2 regions of the Burkholderia sp. Bp8998 genome follow, and region 1 is predicted to be linked to the other one. Evidence: predicted binding sites of a transcription regulator. Region 1 holds the regulator's gene; the other holds the start of a gene.
What was found. Region 1 encodes LexA, which represses DNA repair genes until DNA is damaged. Its sites were predicted from a motif close to ACTGTATNNNNATACAGT; they were not measured.
Positions count from the first base shown of each region.

Region 2: recA (recombinase RecA) is a predicted target of LexA. The motif match lies at 1,700-1,717, and genes of this name have one in related genera.

Region 1 covers NZ_QTQF01000007.1:193,453-196,862, reverse strand. Annotated here, with positions in the region: gene DIE06_RS10755 (universal stress protein) at 1-310, shown strand, start outside; gene DIE06_RS10750 (DUF2939 domain-containing protein) at 401-1,111, opposite strand; gene DIE06_RS10745 (hypothetical protein) at 1,141-1,479, opposite strand; gene lexA (transcriptional repressor LexA) at 1,506-2,153, opposite strand; gene DIE06_RS10735 (sulfate ABC transporter substrate-binding protein) at 2,418-3,410, shown strand, end outside.
Region 2 covers NZ_QTQF01000004.1:135,356-138,765, forward strand. Annotated here, with positions in the region: gene DIE06_RS06965 (sensor histidine kinase) at 1-856, opposite strand, end outside; gene DIE06_RS06970 (response regulator transcription factor) at 874-1,602, opposite strand; gene recA (recombinase RecA) at 1,793-2,866, shown strand; gene recX (recombination regulator RecX) at 2,866-3,410, shown strand, end outside.

The DNA.
Region 1 (3,410 bases):
GGAAACCGCACGCGAGATCCTGCAGGAAGGCGTGAACTGGTTGCGCGAGCGTGGCGTTCAGGCGGAAGGCCATTTCGCGTTCGGCTATCCGATCGACGAAATCGCGAATCTCGCGACGGAGTTGAAGGTCGACCTCGTCGTCGTCGGTCATCGGTGCCGCAGCGGATTGTCGAGATGGTGGATGGGGTCGGGCAACACGCAACTGCTCGATCGCGTGAGCTGCAGCATTCTGGTCGCGTGTTCGTCGGCGGAAGAACAAAAGGCCGAGATCGCGCGCGAACGCGAGGCGGCCACCGCGAGCGGTAAGTGACGCAGTGATCGCGCGACCGGCCGGGTTGTCCTGCGATCCGCGCCGGTTGCTCGCCGTGCCGCCTCAGCGGCATCTACCCCGATTGCAACCTCAGGCGTGCAGGTCGATCGCGGACAGCTTCCACGAGAACAGGCCGAAGCGGTGGAAGATCGCCGCATAGCGCGTGCCGTCGGCACTGCGCCGGTAGGTCACGACAAATTCATCGATATTCCGGTAGCCGGCACTCGTTTGCTGCCGATGGCCCGCGTCGGTCGGGCTGGCCGGCGCCGGCACCGGCGCGGGTGCGGCGGCCGGCGCCGATGCGGTCGAGACGGACGCATTGCTGCCCGGTACCGGGGTGCCCGCCGGATTGACCGGCGGTGCGGCCGGTGCGTTGCCAGGCGCACCACCCGACGGCGGGCCCGACCATTCGGGTGGCCGTTCGCCCGGATTACCGCGCGGGGGAATGCCGCTCATCAGCGCCGCCACACCTTCCGGTGTCGCGTAGGCATCGACAAGCGGGCCGATCAACGCAGATCCGATCAGCGCGCCAATCACCGCGAACGGATTGTCCTTCTTCACAGCGTCGATCCGGCGCATCAACTCTTCCGTGACCTGCTGCTTCAGGCTGATGCGCAGCGACGGAAAATCGACATATTCGCTGACCGATTGCGCATCGCGCGCATCGATCGCCGATTTCAGGCGACCGAGCGCGACGTACGGCGATGCGTATGCATAGCCGATCGCCACCAGTACGGCGACGGCCAGCACGACGATCACTAGGGGCTTGAGCCGCCACGCGCGGCCCGAAGATCCGGTCACGATGCCTCCGGTGCGGACAGGTTCCGCAATCAGAGACCGCCGTGCGTGGCCGATCGTTCCTCGGCGATGCAGCGATCGATCATCCGGCACACGGCATCGATCGTCCCGACCATGATCAGGCGCGACCGGCCGTGATAGACGCGCACGGGCGCACGGCGCGCCGGTTCCGCGTGATTCAGGCCGGCGTTCAGCGAGACCCGCGCGAATGCGGGCAGCGCTGACGGCAGCAGCGACGCCTGCCGTTCAACTGCGACTTCTTGGTTCCCCACGGGCGCCGCGGCGGACAGCGGCGCGCAGGGCGTGCGGCCGCGCAGGTGACGCAGGCGACCGAATTGACGGAAAGGCAGCAAACGGGAAAGGCGTTCCATGATGTTCTCCTCAGCGAGACCGATTGTCAGAGTTCGCCCGAGCGGATCAGCCCGACGGCGATGCCTTCGAGCGCGAATTCCGCGCTGCCGGCCTTGACGAAGATGTTTTCGTAATCCGGGTTTTCGGCGATCAGCTCGAGGCCGCCGGGCCGGCGCATCAGGCGCTTGACCGTGACGTCGTCGCCGAGCCGCGCGACGATGATCTGGCCGTCCTTCGCTTCCGTGCGCTTCTGCACGGCGAGGAGGTCGCCGTCGAGAATGCCGGCGTCGCGCATCGACAGGCCGCGCACCTTCAACAGGTAGTCGGGCTTGCTGGTGAACAGCGCGGGATCGCACGCGTAATGCTGCGAGATGTGCTCCTGCGCGAGGATCGGGCTACCGGCCGCCACCCGGCCGACGAGCGGCAGCGACAGTTGCATCAGGCCGGCGTGCGGCAGCGTGAACTGGTGCGGTGCGTCGTCGATGCCGAGCAGGCGGATGCCGCGCGACGCGCCGGCGGCCAGCTCGATCACGCCCTTGCGCGCCAGCGCACGGAGGTGCTCCTCGGCCGCATTCGGCGAGCTGAAGCCCAGCTCTGCCGCGATCTCGGCGCGCGTGGGCGGGAAACCGGAGCGCTCGATCGCGCGGCGGATCAAGTCGAACACTTGCTGCTGACGGGCGGTGAGTTTGGTCATGGCTGAACTGTATGGATAGACAGTGAGCTGTATTTTTATACAGTACTTCGCGAATTTCAAGCGTTACTTGAGGTTCGACGCGATCGCGCCGGTTCCGACGCGGTTTCGCGACGTCCGGACGCCGGTTCGTCTGCCGCAACCGTCCGTCCCGTCTGCGTTAGCACTTTTGAGTATTAAAAAATGAAGAACGATTATTTTTAATCATGTAACCCGTTCGTTAGACTGGCCCGACATCGCAATACCGACAACACTGGAGAACCAAGGATGGCGAAGCGCAATACGGGGCTGGCGGGCGGAGTGGGCCGCCTGATCGCAACACTCGCGCTGGGCGCGGCGGCGGCGCTGGGCGTCGCGACACATGCCCAGGCCGATACGACGTTCCTGAACGTGTCCTACGACCCGACGCGCGAGCTGTACCAGGACTTCAACCAGGCATTCGGCAAGGAGTGGAAGGCGAAGACGGGCGAGACGGTCAACTTCAAGCAGTCGCACGGCGGCTCGGGCGCGCAGGCGCGCTCGGTGCTCGACGGCCTGCAGGCCGACGTCGTGACGCTCGCGCTGGCCTACGACATCGACGCGCTCGCCAACAAGGGGCTCGTCAACAAGGACTGGCAGAAGCGCCTGCCGGACAACGCGTCGCCGTACACGTCGACGATCGTGTTCCTGGTGCGCAAGGGCAACCCGAAAGGGATCAAGGACTGGGACGACCTGACGAAGCCGGGCATCTCGATCGTCACGCCGAACCCGAAGACGTCGGGCGGTGCGCGCTGGAACTACCTGGCCGCATGGGCGTACGCGGTCCACAAGCCGGGTGGCAACGAGCAGACCGCGAAGGAATTCGTGACGAAGCTCTACAAGAATGCGGGCGTGCTCGACTCGGGCGCGCGCGGTGCGACGACGAGCTTCGTGCAGCGCGGGATCGGCGACGTGCTGATCGCGTGGGAGAACGAGGCGTTCCTGTCGGTCAAGGAATTCGGTACCGACAAGTTCGAGATCGTCGTGCCGTCGGTGAGCATCCTGGCCGAGCCGCCCGTGGCCGTGGTCGACAAGGTGGTCGACAAGAAGGGCACGCGCAAGCTGGCCGAGGCCTACCTGAATTTCCTGTATAGCCCGCAGGGCCAGGAGATCGCGGCGCGCAACTACTACCGTCCGCGTTCGAAGAACGTGCCGGCGAACCTGACGAAGCAGTTCCCGAAGCTGAAGCTGTACACGGTCGACGACACGTTCGGCGGCTGGACGAATGCGCAGAAGACGCAT
Region 2 (3,410 bases), on a different contig from region 1:
TGAAGCGCTTCTGCAGCGCCATGTTCTGTTCGAGGCGCGCGAGCAGGTCGTTGAACGACGTGACGAGCGGCTCGATCTCGGGCGGTGCGCGCTGCGCCTCGACGGGCGACAGGTCGTCGGGCCGCCGCGCGCGGATGTGCGCCTGCAGCGCGTTGAGCGGCGCGAGCCCGCGCGAAAGCCCGAACCACACGAGCAGGATCGCGAGCGGCAGGATCACGAACTGCGGCAGGATCACGCCCTTGATGATGTCGTTCGCGAGCGCGTTGCGCTTGTCGAGCGTCTCGCCGACCTGCACGAGCACGGGCTGCGTGCCGCTCGACTCCGGCAGCGCGACGGTTGTATACGCGACGCGCACGTCGTTGCCGCGCAGCAGGTCGTCGCGGAACACGACGACGCCCGGCGGCGGGCGGTCCTCGTCGCGCGGCAGCGGCATGTCGGCCTCGCCCGCGACCAGCTCGCCGCGGGTGCCGAGCACCTGGAAGTAAACACTGTCGATGTTGTCCGCGCGCAGGAAGTCGCGCGTCTGCTGCGGCAGCGTCAGCTCGGCGACGCCGTTGACCGGATGGATCTGCCGCGCGAGCACGTACGCATTCGTCTCGAGCGCGCGGTCGAACGGGCCGTTCGCGATCGTCTTCGCGACGAGATAGGTGACGGCGATGCTCATCGGCCACAGCAGCAGGAGCGGCGCGAGCATCCAGTCGAGGATTTCGCCGAACAGCGAGCGCGGGCGCGCGGCCTCGGGCGTGTCGGTTTCGTCGGGCGGCGCGAACGGGTTCTCGTAGCGCGCGTCGCGCGCGGCGTCGGCGGCGGACGGTTGCTCGCCGGTCGGATGGCGGGGATGGGCCGGCGTGGCCATCGCGGCGACGGCCGGTTTCAGCGCAGCGGCGTGCCGGCCGCCGCGGGCTGGGGCGCGGCGGAGTCGGCCGGCGCCGCGGGCGCGACTTTCTCGAGGCAGTAGCCGAGGCCGCGCACGGTGGAAATCCGCACGCCGCTCGGCTCGATCTTCTTGCGCAGCCGGTGCACGTACACTTCGATCGCGTTGTTGCTGACTTCCTCGCCCCATTCGCACAGATGGTCGACGAGCTGCTCCTTCGACACGAGCCGGCCGATGCGCTGCAGCAGCACTTCGAGCAGCCCGAGCTCGCGCGCGGACAGATCGAGCACGCGCTCGTTCGCATACGCGATGCGGCCGACCTGGTCGAACGCGAGCGAGCCGTGGCGCACGACGGTCGGGCCGCCGCCCGCGCCGCGCCGGGTCAGCGCGCGCACGCGCGCCTCGAGCTCGTTGAGCGCGAACGGCTTGGCCATGTAGTCGTCCGCGCCGAGGTCGAGCCCCTTCACGCGCTCGTCGACGCTGTCGGCGGCGGTCAGGATCAGCACGGGGAGGTTGGAATTGCGCGCGCGCAGGCGCTTCAGCACGTCGAGCCCGGACATCTTGGGCAGCCCGAGATCGAGGATCAGCAGGTCGAAGGTCTGCATCGACAGCGCGGTATCGGCCTCGACGCCGCTCTTCACGTGGTCGACCGCATAGCCCGATTGGCGGAGTGACCGGGTGAGGCCGTCCGCGAGTATGCTGTCGTCTTCGGCGATGAGAATTCGCATGTTGCTGACCGGTGGCCGGCGGGGCGTTCACGCCGGCGCGGCTGTCTCCGAAGTTATCCGTGTACAACGCAGCCTGCATTGCGGGCTTGCATAAAACACTGTTTTTTTATACAGTGTCTGCATTCGTGGGCGGCGCTTGAAAGCGGGCACGCCTCTGACAGACGCTGCTCATCATAGCAAAGGACGATTCATGGAAGATAGCAAGAAGGGCTCCGGGATGACCGCCGAGAAGAGCAAGGCGCTGGCGGCCGCACTCGCGCAGATCGAGAAGCAGTTCGGCAAAGGGTCGATCATGCGGATGGGCGACGGCGAAGCGGCCGAGGACATCCAGGTCGTCTCCACGGGCTCGCTGGGTCTCGATATCGCGCTCGGCGTCGGCGGCCTGCCGCGTGGCCGGGTGGTCGAGATCTACGGTCCGGAATCGTCGGGTAAAACCACGCTCACACTGCAGGTCATCGCCGAACTGCAGAAGCTGGGCGGCACGGCAGCCTTCATCGACGCCGAGCACGCGCTCGACGTTCAATATGCAGCGAAGCTCGGCGTGAACGTGCCGGAGCTGCTGATCTCGCAGCCGGACACTGGCGAGCAGGCACTCGAAATCACCGACGCGCTGGTGCGCTCGGGCTCGATCGACATGATCGTCATCGACTCCGTCGCGGCGCTGGTGCCGAAGGCCGAAATCGAAGGCGAGATGGGCGATTCGCTGCCGGGCCTGCAGGCTCGCCTGATGTCGCAGGCGCTGCGCAAGCTGACGGGCACGATCAAGCGCACGAACTGCCTCGTGATCTTCATCAACCAGATCCGGATGAAGATCGGCGTGATGTTCGGCAACCCGGAAACCACGACGGGCGGCAACGCGCTCAAGTTCTACTCGTCGGTGCGTCTGGATATCCGCCGGATCGGCTCGATCAAGAAGAACGACGAGGTGATCGGCAACGAAACCCGCGTGAAGGTCGTCAAGAACAAGGTGTCGCCGCCGTTCCGCGAAGCGATCTTCGACATCCTGTACGGCGAAGGCATTTCGCGTCAGGGCGAGATCATCGATCTCGGCGTGCAGGCGAAGATCGTCGACAAGGCGGGTGCCTGGTACAGCTACAACGGCGAGAAGATCGGTCAGGGCAAGGACAACGCGCGTGAATTCCTGCGCGAGAATCCGGAAATCGCGCGCGAGATCGAGAACCGCATTCGCGAATCGCTCGGCGTTGCCGCCATGCCGGATGGCGCCGGCCACGACGAAGCCGAGGCGATGGACGAAGAAGAGTGATGGTCGGGCGCCGAGGTCAGGCTGGCGGGCCGGAAGAGAGCGACGCGCCCGAAGCGGCGGGTCGCTCCGGCCGGCGGGCAGCACCCTCAGGCGCCAGCCGGCGGCCCGCAGGCAGCGATGCCGCGAGCCGCACCGCGACGAGGGCATCTGACGATGCCCTCGTTTCGTTTGAGATCACCGCACCGGACGATCCGTTCGACGACGACGAATCGTTCGATGCCCATGACCGGTCGCGCCGTCGCGTGTCCGGTGTCGGCTTCCCGGGCGAGCGTGCAGCCGATGCGGCGTCGGTCAAGGAAGATGTGTATACGCGCAGCAGCCAGCATCCGCGTCGCACGCGCCGTGCGTCCGGCGGTTCAGGCAGCGCTGCTGCCGGCGACGAATCCGGCGCCACCGAGCGCAAGTCGTCGAAACCGCCGCGTTCGCTGAAGGGCCGCGCACTCGGCTATCTGTCACGGCGCGAATACAGCCGTGCCGAACTCGCGCGCAAGCTCGCACCGTACGTCGGCGAGGACGAATCGATCGAGCCGGTGCTCGATGCGCT